Linked DNA regions of Pseudoduganella dura. The protein of the gene in region 2 interacts with the protein of the main gene of each other region in a pairwise test. Links are inferred from orthologs where the notes say so. Each region holds a gene or a part of one and is shown on either strand. Other genes may lie near its edges. The genes, in order: GJV26_RS28850 and lysA.

Region 1 (14,933 bases), 4.1 Mb from region 2 along the record:
TGGACGACTGCCGCACAGCGTCGCCGACGCGCCTGCCGCATCGCCGTGTCACACCGGGCATCCCGCGCGCCGTCAAGGCGAATGCTGGCTGACGGTAACCCCCTGGCGCTCGAGGGCCTCCGTGCGCCAGCCGCGTTTCAGGATGAAAACCAGCTCCAGGGTGGCCCGGCCCTGGAGATCCAGGCTGAAAACACGGTTGCCCGCACCGCCAGGCGCCTTGCCTTCCTCCTCGGCGAAGGTGGCAGCGGCAACATGACAGGCCAGTGCCGCATCTTCCAGCTCCCAGCGATATCCAGTGGCAGGGGCTTCCGGGAGAGCGACCGACGCCTTGCCGTCCCGATCCGCGGCAATCGTGAGCGCCGGGCGTTGTCGTGTCATCGCTCATTCCCCTGTTGCCTGGTGACGGTTTTCCGCAGTCTGTCATGGGTACCAGAAGCTGTCGCCGATCGATCCGTTGCTTCCAGTCCACCACAGCTCCATGCTGTCGGGGATACGAGAGACCGAAGCAATGCGGCCGGATGCGGATGCACTGCCAGCCGGCGCCAGCGCGAATCGCTGCCACGCGTTTCCTTCATACCAGAAAGCATCCTGCACCGAGCCGTCGCCGCCGATCCACCAGAGTTCCAGGCTGTTCGGAATGCGCGACACGGCTGCAATGCCGCCGTTGACCGATGCGTGGCCGGCGGGCGCCAGCTCATAGCGTGTCCACTGGCCGCCTTCGTACCAGAAAGCGGCCTGCACCGAGGCATTCGCACCGGTCCACCACAGCTCCATGCTCCCCGGTATACGCGATACCGCGGCAATCCCTCCCTGCGGCGACGCGCTGCCTGCCGGGGCAAGCTCGTAGCGGGTCCATTGGCCGCCCTCGTACCAGAATGCCGCCTGCACCGAGCCATTCCCGGTAACCCACCACAATTCCATGCTGCCCGGGATGCGCGACACCACCGTGATCGCGCCGTCCGCTGCCGCGCTTCCGCCGGGGGCCAGTTCGTAGCGCGTCCATTGCCCGCCTTCATACCAGAATGCGCCCTGCACCGATCCATTCGCGCCTGTCCACCAGAGTTCCATGCTGCCGGGAATGCGCGACACCACGGCGATGCCACCGGCGGGCGAGGCGCTTCCGGCCGGTGCCAGTTCGTAACGCGTCCATTGGCCGCCTTCGTACCAGAACGCTGCCTGCACCGAGCCGTTGGCGCCGATCCACCAGGTTTCCATGCTGCCTGGAATGCGCGATACCGCTGCGATCGCACCTTCGGGCGACGCACTGCCTGCCGGCGCGAGTTCGTAGCGTTGCCACTGCCCACCGTCGTACCAGAAAGCGGCCTGGACCGAGCCATTTTCCCCGATCCACCACGTCTCCATGCTGCCGGGGATCCGCGTCACGGCGGCGAGCCCGCCATTCAATGCGGCGCTGCCCTGCGGGGCCAGCTCGAAACCGCGCCAGCCGCCGGGAATCTGCACCCCTTCGATCCCGTACATCGGGAACTGGTTGAGCGAGCCGTCCGGGTCGCGGTCCGTGCTCGTATCGTCGATGCCACATTCGCCGTAGCCGATCCGGAAGAAGCCGCTATCGCCCCAGTCGGGGCCCCATGAGTTCTTGGCGATCCAGCAGCGGTCCGTGTCGGAGTAACCCACCACCTCGACGCAGTGGTAGCCGGCGTGGTTGCCGGTCAGGTGACGGTAGATCCCCGTGCCGGCCAGGAAAAAATCGTCGTAGACATGAAACGCCGCACAGACCGGACCGCGCGACGAAAGCCACTGTTTTCGTTCAGCCGTCGTCATCAGGACTGACTGTCCGGAAGGCCGGTATAAACGCGCCTCCCGGTGCGGATCGATGCGGCAACCCGGCGTGCCGGCGCCGTCGAAGGCGCTGTCGTACGGAAAGAGTTCGTCCACCGGTATGCCGCGTGCCGTGGCCTGGTCGATGGCATCCGAGGGCCACCATCCACCGCAACCGGCGCCGTGGCTGGAGCAGAAATGCAGGTCGGCCTCGCTCAGGTCCGTTATCTGCCCGGTTGCGATGGAAACGACCGATTCGACGGCGGCGCACACGCAGAACGACACGCAGGCGCCGCAATGCTTCTGGTCCTTGACGGGAGAGATGTGGTTCCGGCCGCCGACGTTGCGCCAGTCCATTGCGACGGGCAGGCCGGCAATCGCGGTGGCGAACCGCGGTTTGCGCGCGAGTTCGGCCAGTTGCCTGCGGTCGACGAGCACGCCAAGCAGGCTCCGCCGCGCGTCGTCGTCGAGCGCAGTGATCCTGCTCTCGCGCGCCGACCACGGATTCCCGGCAAGGTTGAGCAGGTGACGAACATTCGAAACGTTAAGTCCAGGCATGATGTGTGCTCCATAGGTTGGAATCGATGACGCGGCAGAAAGCTGCCAGGCGTGGGTAGAGGTTGGTGCGCAGCGCAGTGCATGCCGACGCGCCCTGCCGCGCCGGTTGTCCGGCCGAGCGTGGCGACAGGACGACGATTCGTCTTTCCGGGCGCTCCGGGGACCGGTGCCGAATCCCGCATGGTGCAACGCAGTTCGCTCCACGCTGCCTGGAGGTGCGTCGGAAAATACCTGGTGGTAGGCACCTCGCCATGGGCGGCAACATACTGCGGGCACTTGCGCGGGCTCCACGCGCGTGCCTGCCGAGGTCCCTGCGCGCGATGTCGTCCGCCGCATGGACCGTTGATCGATCGTGGCCCGTGCGCGGTCGTCCGCAAGGTGCGGCGAACCTGCCGGACCGTTCGATCAGGGTCGATAGTACGGACAAAGATTGGTCCGGATGTCCGAAAAGCGTCGTGTAATTGTCTCGCGCACGCCGCCATCCCGATACATCCGCCGACCGTTATTTCTCCTGTGTTAAGATTATTAAAATAATGCAATCTTAAGTTTCGCCCGCTACTTTCCCCACGCCCGCAATTCCAGGCGCTCCCAGCGCCGCCTACAATGAAACCGATCCTCCACTTCGCCCACGCCAACAGCTACCCCGCCGGGACCTACCGCCAGCTCTTCGAGCAGCTCGACAAGGATTTCGACGTCCAGGCGCTCGACATGCATGCCCACAATCCGGCCTATCCCGTGCAGGACGGCTGGCAAAAATTGGTGGACGAGCTGGTCGCCGAGCTCACGGCGCGCTACCGCGGGGAGCCGGTGATCCTGGTCGGCCATTCGCTGGGCGGCATGCTGAGCCTGATGGCGGCGGCGCAGCGCCCCGAGCTGGCGCGCTGCGTGGTGCTGCTCGATTCGCCGGTGCTGGCGGGCTGGCGCGCGTTCGCATGGCGGCTGGTCAAGCGCTTCAGCGCCGAGGACCGTTATTCGCCGTCGCGCCTGTCGATGCGGCGCCGTAACGTGTGGCCGGGCGAGGCCGACGCGCTGCGCCACTTCGCCAGCAAGGAGCTGTTCGCGGCGTGGGCGCCCGGCGTGCTGCAGGATTACCTGCACGCGGGCCTCGCCCCTCATCCTGAAGGGGTGCAGCTGCGCTTTTCGCGCGAAGCGGAAACGGCCGTGTACCGCACATTGCCGCACCATATCGGCCACCTGGTCGCAGGCGAGTTCCCGGTACCGGTGGGCTACCTGGCCGGCCGTATCTCGATCGAGAACCGCCAGGCGGGCCTGACGGCCACGAAAGCCCTGGTGGGCCGCAACTTCCGGCTGATGCCGGGCGGCCACCTGTTCCCGATGGAATTCCCGGTGCTCACGGCGCAGGCGGTGCGCGACATGGTGTGCGACCTGATCGGCGGCGAGCTGGCGCTGTGCGAGACGGCGCAACGGTTGCAAACTGCATAATCCGCTGCAAAACTTTTCAGTGACCGGGCCGATCGCGTAAAATCGCTGCCACGCGGCGGCGCCGCACCACCCACCAACAGAATTGAAGCCTTTGCGATGACGATTAAAAGCGATAAATGGATACGCCGGATGGCCGAATCGACCGGAATGATCGAGCCCTTCGAGCCGGGGCAGGTCCGCTCAGTGGATGGCCGCAAGGTGATCTCGTTCGGCACCTCGTCGTACGGCTACGATATCCGCTGCGCGGACGAGTTCAAGGTCTTCACCAACATCAACAGCACGATCGTCGACCCGAAGAACTTCGATTCGAACTCGTTCGTGGACATCAAGAGCGATGTCTGCATCATTCCGCCGAATTCGTTCGCGCTGGCGCGCACGATCGAGTACTTCCGCATTCCGCGCAACGTGCTCACCGTCTGCCTCGGCAAGTCCACGTATGCGCGCTGCGGCATCATCGTCAACGTCACGCCGTTCGAGCCGGAATGGGAAGGCTACGTGACGCTGGAGTTCTCGAACACCACGCCGCTGCCGGCCAAGATCTACGCCGGCGAAGGCTGCGCGCAGGTGCTGTTTTTCGAGAGCGACGAAGTATGCGAAACCTCATACAAGGACCGCAACGGCAAGTACCAGGGCCAGCGCGGCGTCACGCTGCCGAAGGCGTAACCGCCCGGGAAGCGTTGAATCCGCAATGAACAATGGCGCCGACGGCGCCATTGTTCATCCACCACCGCATTTGCCGCTCACACCAGCGGCACCGCGATCTCCACGCACAGCCCGCCGCCATCGCGATTGACCGCGCCGATCGTGCCGCCGTGCTGCTGCACCACCTGCCGGGCGATCGCCAGCCCCAGGCCATGCCCCTCCACATCCTTTTCGGTGCCGCTGCTGCGGAAGAACGGCTCGAAGATCGTCTTCAGGTCCTGCTCGGCCACACCGGGCCCGCGGTCGAGCACCCGCACATGCAGCGTGCCTTCCTGCGCCAGGCTTTCCACGACGATGGTCTCGCCCTCGGGGCTGTGCTTGATCGCGTTGCGCACCACGTTCTCGATCGCGCGGGCGAGCAGGTCGGGCTGGCCGAGCAGCACCACGTCCGCGGTGCCGCGCGCCGTCACGGTCCGGCCCTGCGCGGCCGCCTCGAACTGCGCATCGCCGACGATCCCGTGCAGCAGTTCGGCCACATCGATTTCCTCGCGCGAGCCGGACAGGGCGCCGGCCTCGAGGCGCGACAATGTGAGCAGCTCATCGACGAGCTTGTCCATGCGCACGCTCTCGCGCTCGATGCGCTCGAACGAGGACGCCATCCGTGCCGGGTTCTGGTGCGCCAGGCCGATGGCGGCCTGCAGCCGCGCCAGCGGCGAGCGCAACTCGTGCGAGACATCGTGCAGCAGGCGGCGCTGGCCATCCATCAGGCTGCGCAGCCGTGCCGTCATGCGGTCGAAGTCGCGTCCCAGGTCGGTCAATTCGTCGCCGCGGCCGGCGGCGGCATCGGCGAAGCGCGGCGCGAGGTCGCCCTGCGACGCGGCCTCGAAGGCTTGCCGCAGTGAGCGGATCGGGCGGGAAAAATACCAGGCCAGCAGGGCGGCGAACAGCAGGCTGGCCGCCAGGGCGGCGGCCAGCGGAATGAACGGTGTCAGGGGCTGGAAGCGGCCGCGCGGGCCGTCGGGCCCCATCGGGCCCGGGCCGGGATCGAACCGGAACACCGGGTTGCCGCCGGGTGCGCCGTCGCCGGGCCGGGGCGCCGCGCCGTAGGAGCCAGAGCCGGGAACACTGCCGGCCTGCGGCCCGGGGCCGCGCTGCGGGCCCGTGTTCGGCATCATGTCCGGCATCGGCATGCCGGCGCCGGCCAGCAGCGGGCGTGCATCGTTCGGGTTCATGGCGGCGATGCGGTCCTGCGCGGGCAGGAACAGCAGGTAATGCCGGCCGTTCGGCAGCGTCATGCGGCGCACCACGCGGGTGTCGCCCTTCTCGAGCACCGCGCGCGCCGCCGCCACGTGCACCGGGTTGACGATGCGGCCCAGCATTTCCTTTCCCAGGTCGTCCACGGCGAATACGCGGTGGCGGTCCATGTTCTCCAGCAACCGGGTCAGCGCCTGCGGCCCGCCGAACTCCAGCGTAGCGGCGGCCGATTCGATCGCCATCGCGGCGGGCGGGCTGACATCGATGGCGGGGCGCTTGTCCTGTTCGGCGGCACGGTTCTTCAGCCAGAGGGCGCCGCCGATACCCACCGTGGCCGCCACCTGCGCCAGCAGGATCGACAGGAAGAACTTCCAGAACAGGCGGCCCACGTCAATCCTTGATCAGCTGATAACCCATGCGGTAGACGGTCTGCAGGCACGAGCGCCCGTCGGCCAGCGTGCCCAGCTTGTGGCGCAGGCTGGACAGGTGGACGTCGATATTGCGGTCGAAGCGCGCCATCGGCCGCCCCAGCCCCTGTTCGGACAGGATATTCTTGCTGACCGGCTTGCCCGCGTTCCGCGCCAGCACTTCGAGCAGGTTGAATTCGGTGCTGGTCAGTTCCAGCGTGGCGCCGCTCCAGGTGGCGCGGCGCTGTTCCGGCCACATCGTCAGCTGGCCGACCACGAGGGGGGCCGATGCCAGCTGGTCCAGCGGCGTGCCGGCGGTGCGGCGCAGGATCGCGCGGATGCGCGCCGTCAGCTCGCGCGGCGTGCACGGCTTGGTCACGTAATCGTCCGCGCCAAGTTCCAGGCCGACGATGCGGTCGGTGTCGTCGCCGCGGGCCGTCAGCATCAGGATCGGCATCCGGCTGGCAGCGCGGATGCGGCGCAGCGTTTCCAGGCCGTTCATGCGGGGCATCATCACGTCCAGGATCGCGATCGCGTACTGGCCCGTCAGCGCGGCGGCGGTGCCGGCTTCGCCGTCGTGCGCCGTTTTCACTTCGAAGCCCTCCTGCTCCAGGTATTCCTGGAACATGGAGACCAGTTCGACATCGTCGTCTATCAGCAAAACCTTGTTCATCATGCCATTTTCATTGTACGAATCCAGCCATCATAGCAAAGCGCTCCCGTGCCCGGCGCCGTTTTACCCGCTTTTACAGCCGCGGTCTTTACACCGTTTTACCTGCCTCTAACCGCCCTTTACACAGGGCGGCAACAGAATGGCGGCTCCACAGTACAAGAATGGCCGATCACGAATGGCCGACTACAAGGACCGCTGATGAACAATACAAAACAAGACCTGCAACGACTCCTGCTCGCCGCCGTGCTGGCCCTGCCGCTGGCGGCGATGGCGGACATCGCCGGCGACGAAGCGCCCGGCGCACCCGGCCGCAAGCCCGATGCCGGCCCGCGCGCCGACGAACGCCGCGGCCCGGCGCAGCAGGCCGGTGACGAGCGCGATGGCCCGCGTGGCGGCGGTCCCGGCCGCGGTCCCGGTTTCGGCCCCGGCCCCGGCTTCGACGGCGTGCCGCCGTACCTGCGCGGCATCGACCTGACCGAAGCGCAACAGGACAAGATCTTCTCCATCGTGCACGGCCAGATCCCGTACCTGCGCGAGCAGGACAAGGCACGCGACAAGGCCGACCGCGCCCTGTTCGAACTGCATCGCGCTGCGAAATACGACGATGGCGCCGCCGTCAGGCTGGCGCAGGCGGCCGCGCAGGCCGATGCCAATATCACGCTGTCGCACCTGCGCACCGAACAGAAAGTGCTGGGCGTGCTGACCGCCGGGCAGCGCAAGTCGCTCGAGGAGCGCAGGAGCGGCCGTCCGCCTCGCGGCGAGCCGGGCCGCGAACCAGATCGCGAACCAGGTCGCGAACCGGGCCGCGAACCGTCACCCGCCACCGTCCAGTAACCGAACCGGAGCCACCATCATGACGATCAACTCCCTGACCGCCGGCGCGGCCAGCCAGCTGTCCTATGCCAGCCGCCTGTCCGGCACGTCGTCGACGACGGCCACTCGCCAGAGCAGCCAGATGCCGCCACCGCCGCCCGGCGACGGAGGCGGGCTGCTCGGCGCGATCGCCGACGCGCTGAAATCCGTCGGCATCGGCGGTACCGATGACACCGGTTCGACATCGGCCAGCTCGGGTACGAGCACGAGCACAAGCGAGTCCAGCGAAACCGGTACCGACAGCGAGGCGCAGGCGCTCGGCAGCTTCCTCGAGAACCTGATGGGCGCGCTGCATGCGCAGAACAGCGGCAGCACGGACAGTGCGGCGCAATATGGCGAGCCGCCGCAGGGCGGGCCCGACCTCGGCGGCGGGCCCGGCAAGCTGGCATCGGACCTGCAAAGCCTGATCTCGTCGCTGGAGGATGGTACTGGCGGCACGGAAAGCGCCGCCAGTACCGACAGCGTCGCCGGCACCGAGGCCTCCGACAGCACGGCCGCGCTGCAGAGCTCATTCAAGAGCCTGCTCACGGCGCTTGGCGGAGACGGCAGCGATGCCTCGTCGAAGTTGTCCAGCTTCCTGCAGACGCTGTCGTCCAGGCTGCCGTCGGCCGGCAGCGCCGGCAACCTGATCAATACCACCGCCTGAGTATCGCTGGATCAGCGACACGGCAAGCGTCACACAACAGCAACGAGACCACTAGGAGCAAGCCATGGCACATCACGGGCACAGCCTGGAAGAAGACCTGCAGACGATGCTGAACACCACCACCGGCCGGCGCCGGTCGCTGCGCTGGCTGCTGGCCAGCGCGGCATCGCTGCCCATCCTGGGATGCGGCGGGTCTTCCGATACCTCAGCCAGCACGACCACCGGCACGACCACGACCGGCACCACCACGACCGGCACGACGGGCACCACCACCGGCACCACCACCGGCACGACCACCACCACGACATCGGGAAGCTGCTCGGTGATCCCGGAAGAAACCGGCGGCCCATACCCGGCCGACGGCACCAACAGCAACAGCAGCGGCGTGGTCAACGTGCTCACGCAGAGCGGCGTGGTGCGCAGCGACATCCGCAGCAGCTTCGGCAGCATGAGCGGCACCGCGGCCGGCGTGCCGCTGACGATCAAGCTGCACATCGTGAACGCCAACAACAGCTGCGCATCGGCCAACGCGTTCGCCGTGTACCTGTGGCACTGCGACCGCGACGGCAACTACTCGCTGTATTCGAGCGGCGTGACCAACCAGAACTATCTGCGCGGCGTGCAGGAGACGGATGCCAACGGGGACGTGACGTTCACCACGATCTTCCCGGCCTGCTATTCGGGCCGCATGCCGCACGTGCACTTCGAGGTGTATTCCAGCCTGGCCAAGGCATCGAGCGCGTCGAACCGCATCAAGACGTCGCAGTTCGCGTTCCCGCTAGCCGCCTGCAACGAGGTGTATGCCACCTCCGGCTACAGCGCCAGCGTGCGCAACCTCGCGCAGATCAGCTTCGCGACCGACAACGTCTTCAGCGACGGCTATTCGCTGCAGCTTGCCACGGTGACGGGCAACGTCACCGACGGCTACGTGGCCACGCTGACGGTCGCGGTCATCGCCTGATGACCTGACGGGCCAAAGGCCCGGCACCCCTTCCGGCGAACATCGCTTCGCCGCTTTCGCCCCGCGTATCCCGCGGGGCGAACCGCTTTTCGCCGCCACCCGGCATCCTTCCCCGCAAAACTCCTGGCACGCCGCTTGCACTTACCCGTGTACGTGCGGCACGGGGCCGCACCCCTCGCGGAGACCACCATGGAACAAGCCCGTCCTCCCGCCGATCGCCGGCTGCTCGATTTCAGGCCGGAACTGGAATTGCCGGCCGCAGGCGAGACCGCGGCGCCGTGGCGCGAGCGCATTGCCGACCGCATTGCCGGAAACGAATACGGCGAAATGGATTTCGCCGCCCGGCTGCTGGAGGCGCGCAGCGCGGACGAACTGGCGCCGGTGCTGGCCGACCTGGTGGGGCCCGCCGCCGATGCGCACCAGCGGGCGCTGCGCGAACCGGTCCTGCGCGTGCTGCACCGCGCGGCGCGGATGATCTTTCCGCTGAACGCGACGCGCGCGCCGGCCGACCTGAAACGCAAGGCGTCCGGCGTGTTCGGGCTGGAACTGGAGGGGCTTTCCCCCGAAGACAAGGAATTCGAACTGGCGCGGCACTTCGTGCGGCTGGCCGCCGACGCGGCGCAGACGGCGCTGGCGCGTGCCGGGCAGTCGCCCCTGGAGCAGGGCGGGCAGGCCGCGAACCGGGCAGCAAGCCAGGCAGCGCAGCGCGCGCTGATGCAGGCGGCGCGCCGCAACGCGCCCGGGCTGTTGCGGCAGCGCGCGGCGGGGCCGCAGGCCGTGCCGCGCATCCAGACCATCGATTTGCAGGCGGGGCGGCATGACCGTTCCGGATTTGATGTTTGACTTTCAACGGGAGCTAATCATGCATGACCTCGATCGCACGACCCTGGAATTCGGCCAGGAATTTGGCGGTGGCAGCGGCTACGAAATGGAACAGTACGAATTCGGCCAGGGCGAATGGACCGGCGAAGGCGGCGGCCTGCTGTCCGAGGCCGACGAAATGGAGCTGGCCAACGAGCTACTGTCGGTCTCCAACGAGCAGGAGCTGGACCAGTTCCTCGGCAGCTTCCTGAAAAAGGCCGCGTCGGTGGCCGGCAACATCATCAAGTCGCCGGTCGGCCAGGCGGTCGGCGGCGTGCTCAAGGGCGTGGCGAAGAAGGCGCTGCCGCTGGCCGGCGGCGCGATCGGCGGCTACTTCGGCGGTCCGCTGGGCGCCAAGATCGGCAGCGGGCTGGCATCGGCGGCCGGCGGCGCGCTGGGGCTGGAAGCGGAAGGCGAAATGTCCGGCGAGGACCGTGAATTCGAAGGCGCCAAGACCTTCGTGAAGATCGCGGCGGATACCGTCAACCGCGCCGCCCAGGCGAAAGGCGGCGACCCGCGCCAGATCGCCCAGGCGGCCGCCACCGCCGCGGCGAAGCAGTTCGCGCCCGGCCTGCTGAGCCAGGGCCAAGGGCAAGGCCAGGGGCAGGGGCAGGGCCGGGGCGGGCAGGGCATGGGGGGCGCCCAGGGGGGCCAGTCTTCCGGCCAGAACCGCGGTGGCGGCTACGGCGGGCGGGGCGCCAGCAGCGGGCGCTGGATGCGCCAGGGCCGCAAGATCGTGCTGTACGGCGTGTGACGGCCATGGCCATCGGTACCTATGCGGCGTGGATGCTGGCGCAGGAGGCGCGCTCGCTGCTGAACCGTGTCGACCGCATGCAGCCGTTCGTGCTGATCGAGCCGATGGTGCCGGCGGCCGCGCTGCCCGCGGCGGCGCAGGCGGCGATCGAACGGCACCTCACGCTGGGGCGGCGCGAGCTGCGCGCGATGGTGCGGCGCTTCCTGGGCTGGCTGAAAAGCCCCGCGGCAAACCGGGTATCGGTGGCGGACGCGCAGCGGCGCTTCACCTTCCTGCGCCTGAAATTCAATGCCGCGCTGACGCAGTTCGACCTGTTCATCGATGTCGTCACGCAGCGCAGCGAGCATGGCAACGGCATCTGGCTGGCGGGGCTCGACGCGGTATCGCGCGACGCGCTGCAACTGCCGGGCGGCTACTTCGACAGTCCGCCGCTGGTGTGCTACCTGGACCGCGGCCCGGGCGCGGCGATCCGGCGGGCGCGCACGCGGCTGCCCGGCGGCGGCGAGAACCCGGTCGCGATCATCCGCGTGCCGCGCGAACGGATGATCGGCAGCAGCATCGCCTCGTCGCTGGTGCACGAGGTGGGGCACCAGGGCGCAGCGCTGCTGGATCTGGTCGGTTCGCTGCGGCCGGTGCTGCAGGCGCTGCAGCATGGCGGCAGCGGCCCGGCCGTCGTCTGGCAGCTGTGGGAGCGCTGGATCTCCGAGGTGGTGGCCGATTTCTGGTCGCTGGCGCGGGTGGGCGTGGTTGCCACGCTGGGGCTGATCGGCGTGCTGTCGCTGCCGCGCGTGTTCGTATTCCGGCTCAACGGCGACGACCCGCACCCGGTGCCGTGGCTGCGCGTGAAGCTCAGTTGCGCGCTGGGGCGGCTGCTGTATCCGCATCCGCAGTGGACGCGCATCGAACGGCTGTGGGACAGCTTCTATCCGCTCGACGGCCTGGCGGCGCGCGACCGGCTGCTGCTGGAACAGCTGACGGCCAGCCTGCCCGCGATGGCGGGGCTGCTGGCCCAGCACCGGCCGCGCGCGCTGCGCGGCGCCTCGCTGGCGGAAGCGATGGCGGTGGGGGGCCGCCAGCCGGCGCGGTTGGCGCGGCTCTACCGCTGGTGGCACGCGGCGCCGCAGCGCATGTACGACAGCGCGCCTTCGCTGGTACTGGCAGTGATCGGCCAGGCCCGCGCGGATGGCCTGCTGGCACCGGAAGACGAGAGCGTGCTGCTGGCGCGCCTGCTCACGCACTGGGCGATGCGGGGCGCGCTCGAGAACGGCGCAACGGCGCGGACGACAGGTGAATGACCTTTCTAGGAGAGCGACATGAGTACGAGGAAAATGGCGAGAGGGGCCCCTGCCGCGGTGACCGCCGTGACGGTGGTGGCGGTGGTGGAAGGCAGCGGCGCGATCGAGGTGCGCGTAATGGACGAGGTGACCGGCCGGCCGCTGGTGGGCGCCACGCTGCGGCTGTTCCGTGCGCGGGACCTCGATGCGGGCGTGTTCCGCAGCTGGACCGTCGATGACTGGAACAACTGGCGGCCGGAGGATCACGAGGCGTTGATCGACGAACGGACCGGGCCGGAAGGCATCGTCACGTTCGAGGGGCTGGAGCCCGACGTGTATTTCGCGCTGTACGATCACGTGACGCCGGCCGACGGCCCCAACGTCTACCGCTACGTCGGCGGCCTGGTGGGCGCCGAACAGGTATTGAAACTGGCGATCCGGCTGCCGATCGGACCCCAGGTCACGTTCGACTTCGAATCCCCGGGCGCGGCGCAGCGCACCAAGGATGCGATCGTGGGCAACCACGCCATCGCCACCGTGACCTTCCAGGGCAGCGGCAGCGCCGTCAGCGACCGCGTGGGGCTCGAGGCGGACGGCACGTGGCAGCCGGAGTCCGGCGGCGCCTATGCCGCCGGCCTGCTGATCCGCAAGCCGGGCCGGTACCAGTTCACGGGCCGGCTCGTGTTCGCCCGGCGCGCCGGCCTGATCACCGGCACGCCGCACAGGGTGGGGGCGAACATTCCGAATGGCGCCATGCTGGCCGTGAACGGCGAATTCAATGCCGAGGAACGGCCGGCGCAGCCGATCTCCGGCAACATCGGCGTGTCGCTGTCGCGCACCGAAACGGAAGCCACGCCGGACCTGGCGCTGTGGACGCTGATCCGCAACAGCACCGAGGCGCTGGGCTTCAACAACTACATGGATTTCCTCGACCAGCTGTTCTGCGTGCCGCCCGCCGACGCGGCCGGAGCGCCGTTCGAGCGCTCGCGCTTCGGCAAGAAGGCCTCGGTTTTCCAGTCGCTGAAGACGCGCCGCGCGCTGCCGTTCACCGATTCCGAAGCCTACCGCGTGCTCAAGGCCGCCACCGAGGCCTTCGTGATGGTGAACTGCGGCGTGTTCCGCGAGCCGTATGCCTTCGATCCGGTCAACGACAACGCCTACCTCGACCGGCGCGACATTCCGTCGGCCGGCAACCTGCGCGACACGCTTATCGAGGATTACCTGGAGTCGGTGGGCGGCACCGAGATGCTGCCTTACCTCGCCGTGATCCGCCGCAAGCTGCCGGACGTGCCGATCATCGTGCCGAGCACGACCCATTGCGAGGAAGCCGAGCTGTGCTTCGGCATCATCCAGGACCGGCTGTCGAACCCCTGCCTGATCGAACTGATCTGGAGCTACTGGCAGGAAGAAGGCATGCTGGTGCAGACGATGAACGTGATCACGCAGCGCTTCCAGAACCTGCGCTCGCCGCTGGCCACCGACCCGCTGGCCAACACCGAGATCGACATGCTGCGGCCGCTGAACAACCTGTTGTGGGGATACACGCAGGACGAACAGCACCGGCTCACGGTGGTGCGGCGCAATTACGAGTACGACCACCATTACGGTATCCGGCTGGACGGGAAGGCGGTGCGCAACATGCGGCCGGCCGACAGCCGTTCGAAGTTCCTCGAAGCGTTCCACCACCTGCTCCGGCTCCTCACGTCGTTCTACCGGCAGGACGACGACACCACCGTGAAGGCCGATGCGTTCCCGATCCTCAATGCGCTGAAGGAAGTGCACCTGATCCTGTCGCAGGGCGCGCACAACCAGTACGGCGACCTGCCGTCGACGGCGCGGATCGAGATGCTGATGCAGCAATGGCTGCTGGCGCGGCCCGAGTTCCGCGAGTTCCTGCCCACGCGCGTGATGGTGGCCTACCCGGAACCGTGGATGGACCGGGTGGACGCGATGAAGAAGCTGCAGATGTGGAGCGACACGAGCGTGATGCACTTCCGGAACCTGGCGATCTTCGGCGAGCAGCTGCTGCTGTCGATCCGCTTCGGCCACTGGAGCGATGTGTACGAGGCCACGCAGGCGTTCAACTGGGCGCGTTTCTGGCGGCCGCAGGCGCAGGGCTATATCCACGCCTACCGCGCCGCCACCGGGGTCGACCTGTCGATCGATGCGGCCAATCCGGCCGAGGAAGCCACGCTGCCTTCGGTCCTGCTGCGGCAGCGCCTGGCGCAGCAGCAGCGCACGGCCGTGTGAGCACCGGGGGTGGGCGCGGACGCGGCGGCGGATTTCACCAGCGCGCTGTACCTGGGCCTGCGGCACGGGCGCGCCGCGCTGGACGACTGGCCGGCGCTCACGCTGGGCAAACCGGCGGCTCTGGCAGAAGTACCGGGCGCCCGCGCGGTGGCGCGCGACCTGGCGCGACTGCAGGGCTGCGCGGCAGCGACGCTGTTGCCCTCCACGCTGCACCTGTTCTGGGACCTGTTCGGCGTGCTGGCACGACAGCAGCTCGATGAGCGGGCCGATGCGCGGGGCCGGCGGCGCTACATGGTGCTGGTGGACGGCGCCGCCTACCCGGTGGCGCGCTGGGGAGCCGAGCGCGCGGCCGGCCTGGGCCTGCCGTTGCGTGCGTTCCGCAGCGGCGCCTTGCCCGAGCTCGAGCGGCTGGCGCTGCTGGCACGCGGGCTGGGCCGCCGGCCGCTGATCCTGGCGGACGGCTACTGCCCGGGCGGCGCCGGCCCGCCGCCGCTGGCGCGCTATGCGGCGCTGGCGGCGCGCGAAGGCGGGCTGCTGCTGCTGGACGATACGCAAGCG
Region 2 (14,887 bases):
GCGTAGGCGAACGGCACGAAGGTCTTCGGCTCGACCAGCGGCTTGACGGCCACGCGGGTGGTGGCGTCCACTTCCTTCATCCACTGGCGCACTTCCTGTTCGTCGCGGTCGCCGCAACCGCCCAGCAAGCCGGCCAGCGCCAGCACCAGCATCGGTGCCCCGGCGGTCGGCGAAATCCCGTGCTTCATTTCTTCGCGCCCTTCTTCTCGGCGGCCGCCTTCTTCTGCGCGGCCACTTCTTCCTGGTCCAGGTAACGGAAGGTCTTGGCAATCGCATTGAGCGTCAGCGTGCCGTCCTTGTTGGTCACCAGTTCCATGTTGTTCAGCGTGACGATGCGGGGCAGGTTCGCCATGTCGCCGGCGAACGCGCCCAGGTCGTGGTAGTTGCCGGTCACCTTGATGTCGATCGGCAGTTCGGCGTAATAGTCCTTCACCACGACCTGGCCCGGCTTGAACAGCTCGAACTGCAGGCCGCGGCCCACGCCGGCCTGGTTGATGTCCGACAGCAGCGCCGCCATCTCGGCCTTGCTCGGCAACTGCTTTTCCAGCCGTACCACGTACTGGTCGACCTGCGACTTCTGCGCCGTCAGCGCATCGAGGTTGATCGCCTGCGCGGTCTTCTGGCGGTACTGGTCGCGCAACTGCAGCTCCTGCGCCGCGCCCGCCTCCTGCTCCTCGAACTGGGTGCTCCAGTAGCCGAAGTACCCCAGCACCAGCACGCCGAGCGCCACGCCGATGCCGCACAGGATGCGCGGCGCCAGCGGCCACTGGCCGGGGTGCACGCCGTTCAGGCCGTGGAACTGGGCGCCGAGCGAGCCCGCCAGCCGCCGCATGTCCATCCCCTTGTCGATATCCTTGCCGGTTGCCATGTCAGATCGCCTTCGCGGCCGGTGCCGGCGTGCCGGCCTTGCCGCCGCCGTGGTTGTCGTTGCCTTCGTCCTTGCTTTCTTCCTTGTCGCGCGGCCGCTTGATGCCCACGATGAGCGAGAATTCCACGACCTTGCGCGGGTTCTTCGCCTGGCCGATCGTGCCGGCCTTCACTTCGATCAGGTCGGGGCGTTCCAGCCACGGCGAAGCGCTCGACAGGTTGCGCAGCAGCCCGGACACCCGTTCCTGCGATTGCGCGTAGCCGTCGACCGCCACGCGCTGCCCATCCTGCCGGAAGCCCTTCAGGTACACGCCCTCCGGCGTCTGCCGCACCAGTTCGTCGAGCAGGTAGACGGGCTGGTTGCGGTCGCCCTGCAGGTCCTCGACGGCCTGCTGGCGCGCCTTCAGCGCCTCGATCTCCTGCTTCAGCGTGGCGATGCGGGCGATCTTCACGTCCAGCGCGGCGATCGAATCGCGCAGCAGCGCGTTGCGCTGCTCCTGCACGGCCAGCGCGCGCGCGTTGTAGCCGCCCACCAGCAGCACGATGCCGATGCCGATCAGCGCCGCCAGCACCAGCAGCGCCACGAATGCCGCCTTGCGCTGCTTGCGCTTTTCCTCGCGGTGCGGCAACAGGTTGATGCGAACCATCAGTCGAACCTCCTCAGCGCGAGGCCGCAGGCGACCAGGTAGGCCGGCGCGTCGGCGCGCAGCTGCTGTTCGCGCACGCCGGGTGCCAGCGCCATGCCCTGGAATGGCGAGATCACGGCGCCCGGGATACGGGTGCGCGAGGCCACGATATCCAGCAGGCCGGGCAGCAAGGCGCAACCGCCGGCCAGCAAGACCTGGTCGATCTTCGTGTAGGGCGTGGAGGTGAAGAAGAACTGGATCGCGCGGGTGACTTCCAGCGCGGCCGATTCCAGGAACGGCTGCAGAACGTCTGCCGCATAGCCGGCCGGCAGGTCGCCCCCCTGTGCGTTCGCCTGCGGTGCATTGACCTGGGCTGCGTACGATTTCTTGCGCGACTCGGCTTCCTCGAACGCCAGGCCGTAGGCGCGCACGATATCCTGCGTCAGCGAGTTGCCGCCGAACGGCTGCTCGCGCTCCCACAGCGTGACGCCGTCCTGCATCACCGAAATCTGCGTCATCGATGCGCCGATCTGGAACAGCGCGATTACCTGCCCCTTGCCGCCGCCGGGCATCTGCGCGGTGACGCGCGCGGCCGCCGCGCGTGCCGCGTACGATTCGATATCCATCACCGAAGCCTTCAGGCCCGATGCCTCGGCCACGGCGACGCGATCCTCGATCTTTTCGCGACGCGCGGCGGCGAGCATCACCTCGATGTCGTCCTGCGAGCTGGCCACGGGGCCGATGACGTCGAAGTCCAGGCTCACGTCGTCGAGCGCGAAGGGAATGTACTGGCTGGCCTCGGATTCGACCTGCACTTCGAGCTGTTCTTCCGACAGGCCGGCGGGCAGCACGATCTTTTTCGTGATGACGGCGGCCGGCGGCATGCCCAGCGCCGCGTGGCGCGCGCGTGTGCCGCTCTTTTTCAGCAGGCGGCGCACGGCGTCCACGACCTGGTCCAGGTTCTCGATGTTGCCATCGGCGACCGCGCCGCGCGGCAGCGGCTCGACCGCGCAGCGCTCCACGCGCAGGCCATCCTTGCCGGCATCGGCGAGTTCGACCAGCCGCACGCCCGAACTGCTGATGTCGAGCCCCACGAGCGGCGGCGTGGCGCCACCGAACAAGGACTTCAAGTCTGGCATCATCGATGCATTCCCCGCCCGATGCGGCAAAGAGTCCGCTCCGGAATAATTGGCATAAAGTGAAAAAACCGTTTGAAAACCGTCACTTGGAACATAAATACCTGACGGCAAGATGGATGCTAGCAATTCCGCGAGGCAACTGTAAAGATATTTCCGCACGGCACTATGACTTTCATCTGCCCACCCGCCTGCAGAGTTTGCGGACTGTATAGCCGTGCCGATAACAGAGTTGTCGGCTTGGTCATGCGCCGCGGGGGCGGCACAGAGGGCAGGCCCGGGAAGCGTGCCCGCCAGGACGCGTCGCTTATAATGCGTGCACAAAATTTCAAAGGTTTACCCGCATGACTCCTCCGAACAACGCTTCTTCCAAAAAGTCCAAACCCAAGTCGCCGAAGAACTACCTGCTGCTGGCGCTGGGCTCCGTGGCCGGGCTGGGACTGGTCGCGGTGCTGCTGGTGGTCTTCGGGCTGGCGCTGGCCTACCCGAGCCTGCCTTCGCTCGATACGCTGACGGATTACCGGCCCAAGATGCCGCTGCGGATCTATTCCGCCGACAATGTGCTGATCGGCGAATTCGGCGAAGAGCGCCGCAACCTGGTGCGCTTCAAGGACATCCCGGACGTGATGAAGAAATCCGTGCTGGCGATCGAGGATGACCGCTTCTACGAGCACGGCGGCGTCGACTACCTGGGCATCCTGCGCGCGGCCGTGCACAATGCCACCGGTGGTGCGCGCCAGGGCGCCTCGACGATCACGCAGCAGGTGGCGCGCAACTTCTTCCTCTCCAGCGAACAGACGCTCAAGCGCAAGGCGTATGAAGCGCTGCTGGCCTGGAAGATCGAGCAGAACCTGACGAAGGACCAGATCCTCGAGGTCTACATGAACCAGATCTACCTGGGCCAGCGCGCCTATGGTTTCGCCTCGGCGGCGCAGATCTATTTCGGCAAGAACCTGCACGACATCACGATCGCCGAGGCGGCCATGCTGGCCGGCCTGCCGAAGGCCCCTTCCGCGTACAACCCGGTGGTCAACCCGAAACGGGCAAAGACGCGCCAGCAGTACATCCTGCAACGGATGGCGCAGCTGGGCTACATCACGCCGGCGCAGTATGAAGAAGCCAGGCACGAACAGCTGAAAGTAAAGACCGACAGCAGCGAGTTCGGCGTGCATGCCGAATACGTGGCCGAGATGGCGCGCCAGCTGGTGTACGAACAGTTCAAGGAAGACACCTACACGCGCGGCCTGAACGTGTTCACGACGATCACGAAATCGGACCAGGATGCGGCCTACCTGGCACTGCGCAAGGGCGTGATGGACTACGAGCGCCGCCATCCCTACCGCGGTCCGGAAGCCTACGTGGACCTGCCGCGCGAGCGCGCCGAAGCCGACGAGATCATCGAGACCGAACTGGCCGAGCACCCGGACAGCGACGACATCGTGGCCGCCATGGTGCTGTCGGCATCGCCGACGAAGGTGACGGCGATGACGGCATCGGGCGAGGAAATCACGATCACCGGCGCCGGCCTGTCGATGGCCAAGGGCTGGCTGGCCGAGAAGGCCGCGCCGAACCGCCGCGTGCGCCGCGGCGCGGTGATCCGCGTGATGCAGGAAGAGAAGGATTGGCAGATCACGCAGATGCCGGAAATCGAATCGGCATTCGTGGCCGCCAGCACCGAGGATGGCGCGATCAAGGCGATGGTGGGCGGCTTCGACTACAACCGCAACAAGTTCAACCACGTGACGCAGGCGTGGCGCCAGCCGGGTTCGTCGTTCAAGCCGTTCATCTATTCGGCCTCGCTGGAGCGCGGCCTGTCGCCGGCGACGATCATCAACGACGCGCCGATCTCGTTCGACGCCGGCCAGACCGGCGGCCAGGCGTGGGAACCGAAGAACTACGACGGCCGCTACGAAGGCCCGATGACGATGCGGCGCGGCCTGACGAAGTCGAAGAACATGATCTCGATCCGCATCCTGCACAAGATCGGCGCGAAATACGGCCAGGAATACACCACGCGGTTCGGCTTCGAGGCCGACAAGAACCCGCCCTACCTGACGCTGGCGCTGGGCGCCGGCGCCGTGACGCCGCTGCAGATGGCCGGCGCCTACGCCGTGTTCGCGAATGGCGGCTACAAGGTCACGCCCTACCTGATCTCGAAGGTCACCGATGCCAACGGCCGCGTGCTGTCGCAGGCCGCGCCGGACCGCGCCGGCGTGGAAGGCAACCGCGTGATCGACGAGCGCAACGCGTTCCTGATGGACTCGATGCTGCGCGACGTGGCGCGCTACGGCACCGCCGCCAAGGCCCAGCAAACCCTGAAACGCCCCGACTTGGCCGGCAAGACGGGCACCACGAACGATTCGATCGACGCCTGGTTCGCCGGCTACCAGTCGAAGCTGGTGGGCATCGCGTGGATCGGCTACGACCAGCCGAAGAACCTGGGCAACCGCGAAACGGGCGGCGGGCTGGCGCTGCCGATCTGGATCGGCTACATGCAGAAGGCGCTGAAGTCCATCCCGGTCGAGGAGCGGCCCGTGCCGGATGGGATCATCATGGCCAACGGCGAGTATTACTATGCCGAGAACCCGCCGGGCGTGGGCGTGGAAAGCCTGGAAGGCGCTTCGCGCGGCACGCCGGAAGAAGAAAAGGCGCGCGACGCCGTCAAGAACGAGCTGTTCTAAGCCAGCAACGCAAAACCGGGGACGTGCCTGCCGGGAGCCATCGCTCCCGGCAGGCACGTCCCTCTTTTTTATATATCGGGCATGACCTTGTCGAAACCAACACCCGCGCAATTGCGCACCGATGTCCTTTCCGGCATCACCGTCTCCCTCGCGCTCGTGCCGGAGGCGATCGCCTTCGCGCTGCTGGCCCGGGTGAGCCCGCTGACGGGCCTGTATGCCGCGTTCATCGTGTGCCTCGTCTCGGCCGCGCTGGGCGGCCGGCCGGGCATGATCTGCGGCGCCGCCGGCGCGCTGGCGGTGGTGATGACCGGCCTGGTCGTCAGCCACGGCGCCGAATACCTGTTCGCGGCGGTGGTGCTGATGGGCGTGTTCCAGCTGCTGTTCGCCGCGTTCAGGCTGGGCAAGTTCATCCGCATGGTGCCGCACCCGGTGATGCTGGGCTTCGTCAACGGCCTGGCGATCGTGGTCTTCATCGCCCAGTTCGGCCACTTCAAGGCGAACGGCCAGTGGCTGCAGGGCACGGCGTTGTGGACGATGCTGGCGCTGGTGGCGCTGACGATGGCGATCATCTACGCGCTGCCGCGGCTGACGAAGGCGGTGCCGGCGTCGCTGGCGGCGATCCTGGTCGTGTCAAGCCTGGTGGCGGCGCTGGGCATCCACACCAGGACGGTCGGCGACATGAGCTCGATCGCCGGCGGCCTGCCCTCGTTCCACGTGCCGCAGGTGCCGCTGACGATGGAGACCTTGGCGATCGTGCTGCCGTACTCGCTGATCCTGGCCGCCATCGGGCTGATCGAAACGCTGCTGACGCTGAACCTGATCGATGCCATCACCGATACGCGCGGCAGGCCGAACCGTGAAAGCATGGCGCAGGGCCTGGCCAACATCGCCAGCGGTTTCTTCGCGTCGATGGGCGGCTGCGCGCTGGTCGGGCAGAGCATGATCAACATCGACAACGGGGCGCGCCACCGTATCGCCGGCATCACGGCGGCGCTGTTCCTGCTGGGCTTCATCGTGCTGCTGTCGCGCTGGATCGAGATGATCCCGCTGGCGGCGCTGGTGGGGCTGATGGTGGTCGTCTGCGAAAAAACGTTTGCCTGGGGCAGCCTGCAGACGCTGCGCAAGATCCCGCGGCAGGATGCGGTGATCGTCGTCGGGGTCACCGTGATCACCGTGCTGACGGACCTGGCGGTGGCCGTGCTGGCCGGCGTGGTGTTCGCGGCACTCGTGTTCGCCTGGCAGCATGCGAAGGAAATCCGCGCCGCCATCTCGACGGATGCGCGCGGCTGGAAGGTGTACACGCTGAAGGGCTCGCTGTTCTTCGCATCGACGGCCAACTTCGCCGCGCTGTTCGACCCGAAGAACGACCCGCAGCACGTGGTGATCGAATTCCGCGACGCCAGGGTGGTGGACCACTCGGCCGTGGAAGCGATCGACACGCTGGCCACGCGCTACCAGCAGGCCGGCAAGACCCTGCACCTGCGGCACCTGAGCCCGGACTGCCTGGAAATCCTCGGCAACGCCAAGGCGATGGTGGAAGTAAACGAGTTCGAGGACCCGCATTACCACATCGCCGATAACCGGCTAGGCTGACCGAAAAAAAACCGGTGACAGGCTTCGGTTTTTTTGAAATGTTCCAGTTTAATAGGAGCCTGTCACCGGTTTTCCGGCAATGTTGTCGCCAGCCGCCTTGCGTTACGGATTCTCGCTGACGATCACCGGCGCGCCGCCCGACTGCTCGGTGGCGATCCGCGACAGCGCATCGAACAGCTCGCTGCCGTCGCGCGAATTGATCCACCGGCCGTCGACGCGGCGGTAGTGGAAGCCGCCGGAACGCGCGGCCACCCACAGTTCCTGCATCGCGGCCTGGCTGTTGACGATCACCTTCGAGCCGTTGTGCAGGAACTCGATCTCCAGCACATTGCCGTTGCGGCTGCATTCGACATCGAGCCGGTTGTCGTCGTTCAGGCGGTCCAGCGCGGCTTCGATGGCATTGAGCGTGCTGTCGGCCAGGTCCAGGAATTCGGTTTCGGTCATGCTACACTCCAAGGGTTCTGTAATAACGAGATTCTAATCGTGAAGTCCACTCCAGCGCTTCTCTTGATTGCCGTTTTGCTCGCCGGTTGCGGCCAGACCGGCGCCCTGTACCTGCCCAAGCCGCCCGCCAAACCGGAAACGGCGGCCGGCAAAGCCGGCGTGGCGCCCCCTTCCGCCCCGGTTCCTTCGACTCCTCCCGCTTCACAACAGTAGACCATCCAGCAGATCCATGTCCCACTTCGACTACCAGAACGGCGTGCTGCACGCCGAGGGCGTCTCATTGCCCGCCATCGCCGAAACGTTCGGCACGCCGACCTACGTGTACTCCAAGGCCCAGCTGCTGGATAACTTCGACGCTTACGCCAACGCCTGCGCCGGCCGCGATGCGCTCGTGTGCTATGCGATGAAGGCCAACTCGAACCTGGCGATCCTCGACCTGCTGGCCCGCCGCGGCGCCGGCTTCGACATTGTTTCCGGCGGCGAGCTGCTGCGCGTGATCGCCGCCGGCGGCGATCCGAAGAAGGTGATCTTCTCCGGCGTGGGCAAGAGCGTGGACGAAATGCGCCTGGCGCTCGGCCACGACATCCTGTGCTTCAACGTGGAGTCGATCCCCGAACTGCACCGCCTGAACGACGTGGCCGGTTCGCTGGGCAAGAAGGCGCGCATCTCGCTGCGCGTGAACCCGAACGTGGACGCGAAGACGCACCCCTACATCGCCACCGGCCTGAAGGCCAGCAAGTTCGGCGTGGCGTTCGACGATGCGCTGGCCACCTACCGCACCGCGGCGCAGCTGCCGAACCTGGAACTGGTCGGCATCGACTGCCACATCGGCTCGCAGCTGCTGGACGACACGCCGCTGCTCGAAGCGCTGGACCGCCTGATCGAACTGATCGACACGCTGGCGGCCGAGGGCATCCACCTGCACCACCTGGACGTCGGCGGCGGCCTGGGCATCGACTACGGCGTGGCCGGTGAAGACCAGCCGGCACCGGCAGGCGACTACGTGCGCCGCGTGTTCCAGCGCGTCGAGGCGTGGCGCGCCGCAAGGCACGATGGCAAAGGCATCAAGGTGATCTTCGAGCCGGGCCGCTCGATCGTCGGCAACACCGGCCTGCTGCTGACGAAAGTGGAATTCATCAAGCACGGCGAGGAAAAGAACTTCTGCATCGTCGACGCGGCGATGAACGACATGGCCCGCCCCGCGCTGTACCAGGCGTGGATGGACATGCAGCCCGTGGTGCGGCGCGAGGCGCAGCGTCAGAACGCCGGGGCCGTGTACGACGTGGTGGGCCCGATCTGCGAATCCGGCGACTGGCTGGCGCGCGACCGCGAACTGCCGGTCGAAGCCGGCGACCTGCTGGTGATGAAGACCGCCGGTGCCTACGGCATGACGATGGCCTCCAACTACAACACCCGCGGCCGCGCGGCCGAGGTGATCGTCGACGGCGGCCAGGTGCACCTGGTGCGCCGGCGCGAACTGCCGGAAGAGCTGTTTGCGCTGGAATCGGTGATCAAGTAAGAAGCCGCCCCGAAACGCTTTCCAGAAAATAGGGACGGACCCTGAGCCTACCCCTCGAATTCCCAAGTGCGGACCATCGAAACGAGTTCGATAAATGCATATTTGATGGCCGATGGGGAGAGTCTGGGTCGACGATAGTCGTCGACCCAGTGCATTGCCAACGAGAAGATTGAAAGGCAGCTGCCTGCCTTGGGATGGCTGCCGTAGTGGACTTCATAGCCAGCCGCTCGTGCCGCTAAGCCGATCAGCCATAAGGCATAAGTGAGCAATGCACCGATTAGTAAAAGTGCCGCCAGACGAAGCAGGCTTGTAGTCTGGCTATGTCGCAGTGCCATTCCCCATTTGGCATTCTTCAGGTCGCGGAAAGTCTGCTCGATTTGCATGCGCCCAGAGTAAATTTTGATGATGTCGTCTGCACGAAGCTGTGCCAGTGCTGGCGAAACGGCGAGTAGCCAAGGCTCACATTGGGCAGCGCTGTTTTTCTTGCTGTGGCGCGCGCGCAGGTTGACCGGATTTCGTCAAGCAATGCCGTCCTTTCGATTTGGACTTGTATAGCACTAATCGGCAGTCGACAGGGTTGGAGCGGACATGAAAAAAATAGCCCAAATCGCGCGCTTTTGCGGTAGCTCTTGAGTACAAGCTTTTGCAGCCGAACCAGTCGTTGCCGTTCTGTTGGCACACCAAATCACGGTTGCGTATCCGTCCGACCCAGCCAAAGCCGAGCTGATTGAGCGTTTTAAACCACGTAGCACGAAATCCTGCATCGGTGATGATGATGGCGCGACAGTGCGCTGGCAGGATGGTTTTCAGGGTCTTCATGAAGCACTTATGGACCAAAGATGCCGCGAGCCTCTCCTGAGGGTGGACCTCCTCGTAGAGCGTAAAGGCGCGTCCTTCGATGATGGCTGCTGCACGCAGCAATTGAGCACTGCCATCTGCGCGAATTTCTGACCAATCTACTGCTACCTGCACGTATTGCCTGGATTGAAGAAGGCGTTGGCTCATTGCTCGGTATATCTGCACCCGCTCTTTGGCCAGATGGGGATTGCTCAGCAAACGGTCACAGCACTTGATGCGATGCCGAAGACTTGTTTGTGACCTGAGCTGCTTACCGATGCGTACAACGCCCAGCCCGGCACGAGCTGCAGCTTGCACAATTTGAGCTAGGCAAGCTCGGCGTTTAGCGTGAATTGATGGGCACTCCTGCCCCAACAATCGTTGTATGATTTGGCGTGCATGCATGGTCCGTGCCTTTCATTTGCAGTTTGGTCGCTACGAATGAAAGGGCTAACACGGCCATGCATGTGCCGTTTTTGGGATTGAAGTTAACAGCTTCCCATATGGTTTACAACAAAAATTTGAGGGGTAGGCTCAGGGACGGACCCTGTTTTACAGGAAATTTCCTGTAAAACAGGGTCCGTCCCTAATTCTTTGTTCCTGATTTTCAGGCGCTGGCGCGAGCCGGCGCCCTGCTTTTCTGCCGGGCCCACCACACCCGCGCCAGCAGCAGCGCGGCGACGATCGCGGCGAACAGCAGCGGCTGCGCGAGATCGTTCTTGGCGGCCTTCATCCACCAGTAGTGCAGCACGCCGAGCGGCGTGGCCACGTAGACCAGCCGGTGCAGCCACAGCCAGCGCTTGCCGCCCAGCCGTTTCACCATCGCGTTGGTGCTGGTCAGCGCCAGCGGGATCAGCAGCACGAAGGCGGTGAAGCCGACCAGGATGAACGGCCGCTTGGCCACATCCTTCAGCATGGCCGCCACGTCGAAGAAATGGTCGAACCACAGGAACGTGGTGAAGTGCAGCAGGCCGTAGAAGAACGCGTACAGCCCCAGCATGCGCCGCAGCTTCAGAACCCAGTTCCACTTCGCCAGCCGCCGCAGCGGCGTCACGGCCAGCGTGATGCACAGGAAGTACAGCGTCCAGTCGCCGGTCGAGTGCGTGATGTACTGCAGCGGTTCGACCAGCGCATCGGTGAACACCAGAACCACCAGCCGGGCCAGCGGCACCAGCGCCAGCAGGTGCACCAGGGCCTTGATCCCGGCAAGTTGTAGGGCGGATGGCTGCATCAGAACGCTCCCATCAAAATTCTCCCGTCAGAACCATTTCTTCAGATCCATGCCGGCGTACAGCGACGCCACGTCGTTGTAGCCGTTGAACATCAGCGTCTTGCGCTTGCGCGACAGGAACGAATCCTCGCCGATGCGCCGCTCGGAGGCCTGCGACCAGCGCGGGTGATCCACGTCGGGATTCACGTTCGAGTAAAAACCGTATTCGGACGGCGCCGACTTGTTCCACGCCGTGCGCGGCATGTCGCGGGTAAAGCGGATCTTGACGATCGACTTGGCGGACTTGAAGCCGTATTTCCATGGCAGCACCATGCGCACCGGCGCGCCGTTCTGGTTCGGCAGCACGTCGCCGTACATGCCCAGCGTGAGCAGCGCCAGCGGGTGGTTCGCCTCGTCGAGGCGCAGCCCTTCCACGTACGGCCAGTCCAGCACGCGGCTGTTCACGCCCGGCATCTGGCGCCGGTCCGCCAGCGTGGTGAACTCGACATATTTCGCATTGCCGGTGGGCTCCACGCGCTTGATGATCTCGGAGAACGAATAGCCCACCCACGGGATCACCATCGACCACCCTTCCACGCAGCGCAGCCGGTACACGCGCTCCTCCAGCGGCGCGAGCTTGAGCAGCGAGTCGATATCGAGCGTCATCGGCTTTTTCACCTCGCCCTCGATCGCCACCGTCCACGGCCGCGTACGCAGCGTGTGGGCGTTCTCGGCCGGATCGCTCTTGTCGGTGCCGAATTCGTAGAAATTGTTGTAGTTGGTCGCATCCTTGCGCGGCGTCTGCTTGTCGAGCGCCGAATAGGAGGGATTGAGCTTCGCCGCGAGCTTGCCTGGCGTCGTGCCCTGGGCGAAGGCCTCGCGCGTCAGCATCTCGATCAGCGCGCCGCTGGCGATCGAGCCGGCGGCGACCTGGCGGATGAAGCTGCGCCGTGCCTCGAACACGTGGCGCGGCGTGATTTCCGATGAAAACGGCAGATCGATGCCGTTGGGGGAACGTTTGATCAGCATGACGGCTCCGGATGGGTAAGGTCGATGAACATGTACTGCGACCTTACACCAATCCCGGCAGCCTTTCGTTTACGACAGAATTAATTGCCTGTCGGTACAGCGCATTTTACAGGTTGCCGTAGGAATGCAGGCCCGACAGGAACATGTTCACGCCCAGGAAGGCGAACGTGGTGACCAGCAGGCCGACCACCGCCCACCAGGCCGCCACGCGGCCGCGCAGGCCCGACATCAGCCGCATGTGCAGCCATGCCGCGTAGTTCAGCCACACGATCAGTGCCCAGGTTTCCTTCGGGTCCCACGACCAGTAGCCGCCCCAGGCCTCGGCCGCCCACAGCGCGCCCAGGATCGTGGCGATCGTGAAGAACGCGAAGCCGGCCGAGATCGACTTGTACATCACGTCGTCGAGCAGTTCCAGCGACGGCAGCCGGTCGACCAGGTAGCCGTGCGATTTCAGCAGGTAAGCCGTGCCCACCATCGCGGCCAGCGCGAACGTACCGTAGCCGATGAAGTTGGCCGGCACGTGGATCTTCATCCACCAGCTCTGCAGCGCCGGTACCAGCGGCTGGATCTCGTGCGCATCGCGCGATACCGTGTACCACAGCAGGAAGCCGACGGCCGCCGAGATGATCAGCATCACGAACGCGCCCAGCTGGCGGGTGGCGTAGCGCTGCTCGTAATACAGGTGGAACATCGCCGTGATCAGGCAGAACAGGATAAACACTTCATACAGGTTCGAGATGGGAATGTGGCCGACATCCGCGCCGATCAGGTACGACTCGTACCAGCGCACCATCATCGCGGTCCAGCCCAGCAGCATGCCGCCCCAGCACAGCCGGGACCCGATCGCGCCGCCGGCCGGCGAGCGTGCCGCCAGCCCGATCCAGTAGAACAGCGTGGACAGGAAGAAGAACACGCTCATCCACAGCACCGCGGACTGGCTCGACAGCATGTAACGGAGCCAGAAGCGCTTCTCGGCCGCCGCCAGGTCGCCGCCGTACATGGCGATCGCGCCGAGCGCCAGCAGGGCGATCGCCAGCATCAGGGGGCGCACCGGCTTCCAGTGCCAGCCCAGCGCCGCGAAGGTGGGCACGGCCAGCAGCAGGATCGCCTTTTCGTAGCCGTCCATCCAGGCGCCGTAGCGGTTCAGCGCGAACAGCGCGCCGGCCAGCAGCGCCAGCCCGAACAGCCAGTCGAACGGCGACAGCCGGCGGAAATAGCCGGGGGTGGCCGTGTAGGGTTGGTGTTGTGTGATGTCCATCGTCATTCTCCAGCTCGTGGTTTCCTGCTCGCGGGTGTCCGCTGCCGGTCAGCTTACGCCGTTTGCGGCAGCTTTTGCTTCAGTTCTTCGAATTCGCGGTCGAAGTCGAGCGTGCGGCGCTGCGTGCTCATCGCCATCAGCGCGTGCGCCCCGCCCGTTTCCTGGCCGGCATCGGCACGGATCCAGATCCACAGCCGCCGCTCGCGGATGTAGAACATCGCGAACACGCCCAGCACCAGCAGCAGGCAGCCCAGGTAGACCACCGACTTGCCCGGCGAGCGCGTCACCTGGAATACCGACGCCTTCACCTGCTCGAATTCGTCGAGCTGCAGGTACACCGGCGCGCCGTAGAAGAAGCTGTCGGACAGGCCGTTCATCGCCAGCTGCAGCCAGCGCGCATGGGCTTCGTCCGGCGCGATCGCCGCCAGGCCGTCGCGCTCGCGCGCCACGGCCCACAGTTCCCACAGCGTGCCGTTGAGGATCTTCATGAAGATGTCGGCGGCCTTTTCCTGTTCCGCCTGCGGCACCTTCTCGAGGAAGCGGCTGACGGACATGTAGCCGCCCGCATCCTTGTCGCCGGCGAAGATCTCCAGGCTTTTCAGGGCCGACAGCGCCAGTTGCGCCTGCACCGTGTCGCTTTTCGCGCTGTCGCTCCGGCCCGAACCCGGCGACATGCGCCCCGCATACGCATTGGCCGCGCGTTCGCGCAGCGTCGGGTCGTGCAGCGCGGCGCGCAGGCGCATCCAGTCGCGCACGCTGTGCTCGTCGTCGGCGGGAATGCGCAGGTAGCTGAACGGATCGGCCGGGCTGGCGCGCACGCCGGACAGGAACATCGGCATGCCATCGAGCGTGACGGGCTGCATGTAGTTCTGGAATTCGCGCGCCTGGCCGGTCTGGTCGCGCACCTTGTACTGCACGCTCGGGCCCACGTTCTTCAGGTCCTTGTTGTTGGCGTTCTTGGCGGCCGAGCCCAGGTGCTTGTCCAGGCCCAGAGCGAAGGCGTTGCCCAGTTTTTCATTCTGCTTGACGGCGCGCACGTCCTCGGCGCCGTTCTGGTTCGCCGTGTTCTCCACGTTGAACGGGCGAAAATCGGTCCATTCGATCGTGTGGGCGTCATCGAGTTTCGTGGAATTGCCGACGACGCCATTCATGTCGAACTTGCCCGCTTTCGTGCCTTCCATCGGGAAGCCCGTGAGCTTGAGCTTGCTGCCGCCATCCTCGAAGCTGGCCTGGTACACGGCCAGTCCTTTCCAGATGAACGGCTTGTTGACCTCGATCGTGGCGGCCTTCGTTTCGCCGGTGGCGCTGTCGCGCACCAGCACGTCGCTGGCGAACAGCTTCGGCATGCCGGTGCTGTAGAAATCGATCGTGAATTTCTTCAGCTCGATGGTGAACGGCAGATCCTGGATCAGCACGCCGTCCGGCCGCGACAGCACGGCCGAATTGCTGGCCTGCCCTTCCGGGATCACGGTATTGCCGCGGAAGGTGGGGTTCGAGATGCCGAGGCGGTGCTTTTCCGGGATGGCCGAGATCAGGCCGTCGCCGGTGAACGGCACCTTGCCGAGCGCCCATTGCTGCACGCGGATCGGAATATCCGAATCGAGCAGGCCGCCCACGCAGATGACGACGATCGCGCTGTGCGCGAAGATGTAGCCGAACTTGTTGGCCGCGCCGCGCTTGGCCGCCA

What was found.
Region 1: the proteins of lysA (region 2) and GJV26_RS28850 interact in binary tests that used the Escherichia coli proteins (3 or more experiments, as listed by UniProt). The link is inferred for Pseudoduganella dura from one-to-one orthologs.

Annotation. Positions count from the first base shown.
Region 1 is NZ_WNWM01000002.1:6,681,554-6,696,486, reverse strand. What follows is about bases 4,912-7,809. They hold GJV26_RS28850 (response regulator transcription factor), read right to left. Parts: upstream 6,757-7,809; coding sequence 6,067-6,756; downstream 4,912-6,066. Other genes in these bases: GJV26_RS28840 (hypothetical protein), read left to right, coding at 7,610-7,809; GJV26_RS28845 (Spy/CpxP family protein refolding chaperone), read left to right, coding at 6,955-7,590; GJV26_RS28855 (HAMP domain-containing sensor histidine kinase), read right to left, coding at 4,912-6,065. Also shown: GJV26_RS28875 (protease inhibitor I42 family protein), read right to left, coding at 73-378; GJV26_RS28870 (C1 family peptidase), read right to left, coding at 421-2,337; GJV26_RS28865 (alpha/beta fold hydrolase), read left to right, coding at 2,941-3,780; dcd (dCTP deaminase), read left to right, coding at 3,877-4,443; more of GJV26_RS28855, read right to left, coding at 4,521-4,911; more of GJV26_RS28840, read left to right, coding at 7,810-8,275; GJV26_RS28835 (intradiol ring-cleavage dioxygenase), read left to right, coding at 8,340-9,236; GJV26_RS28830 (hypothetical protein), read left to right, coding at 9,426-10,079; GJV26_RS28825 (hypothetical protein), read left to right, coding at 10,099-10,851; GJV26_RS28820 (hypothetical protein), read left to right, coding at 10,857-12,146; GJV26_RS28815 (hypothetical protein), read left to right, coding at 12,165-14,375; GJV26_RS28810 (aminotransferase class I/II-fold pyridoxal phosphate-dependent enzyme), read left to right, coding at 14,385-14,933. UniProt on the Escherichia coli protein: Response regulator member of the two-component regulatory system CpxA/CpxR which responds to envelope stress response by activating expression of downstream genes including cpxP, degP, dsbA and ppiA.
Region 2 is NZ_WNWM01000002.1:2,613,234-2,628,120, forward strand. The notes cover bases 6,870-9,721. They hold lysA (diaminopimelate decarboxylase), read left to right. Parts: upstream 6,870-7,576; coding sequence 7,577-8,866; downstream 8,867-9,721. Other genes in these bases: GJV26_RS11415 (SulP family inorganic anion transporter), read left to right, coding at 6,870-6,903; cyaY (iron donor protein CyaY), read right to left, coding at 7,006-7,347; lptM (LPS translocon maturation chaperone LptM), read left to right, coding at 7,387-7,560; GJV26_RS11435 (transposase), read right to left, coding at 8,914-9,369; GJV26_RS11440 (IS4 family transposase), read right to left, coding at 9,326-9,721. In the rest of the region: GJV26_RS11390 (pilus assembly protein PilP), read right to left, coding at 1-188; GJV26_RS11395 (type IV pilus inner membrane component PilO), read right to left, coding at 185-838; GJV26_RS11400 (PilN domain-containing protein), read right to left, coding at 870-1,514; GJV26_RS11405 (pilus assembly protein PilM), read right to left, coding at 1,514-2,632; GJV26_RS11410 (penicillin-binding protein 1A), read left to right, coding at 2,974-5,310; more of GJV26_RS11415, read left to right, coding at 5,392-6,869; more of GJV26_RS11440, read right to left, coding at 9,722-10,108; protein-methionine-sulfoxide reductase heme-binding subunit MsrQ, read right to left, coding at 10,311-10,934; protein-methionine-sulfoxide reductase catalytic subunit MsrP, read right to left, coding at 10,962-11,942; c-type cytochrome biogenesis protein CcsB, read right to left, coding at 12,049-13,200; GJV26_RS11460 (cytochrome c biogenesis protein ResB), read right to left, coding at 13,254-14,887. UniProt on the Escherichia coli protein: Specifically catalyzes the decarboxylation of meso-diaminopimelate (meso-DAP) to L-lysine. Is not active against the DD- or LL-isomers of diaminopimelate.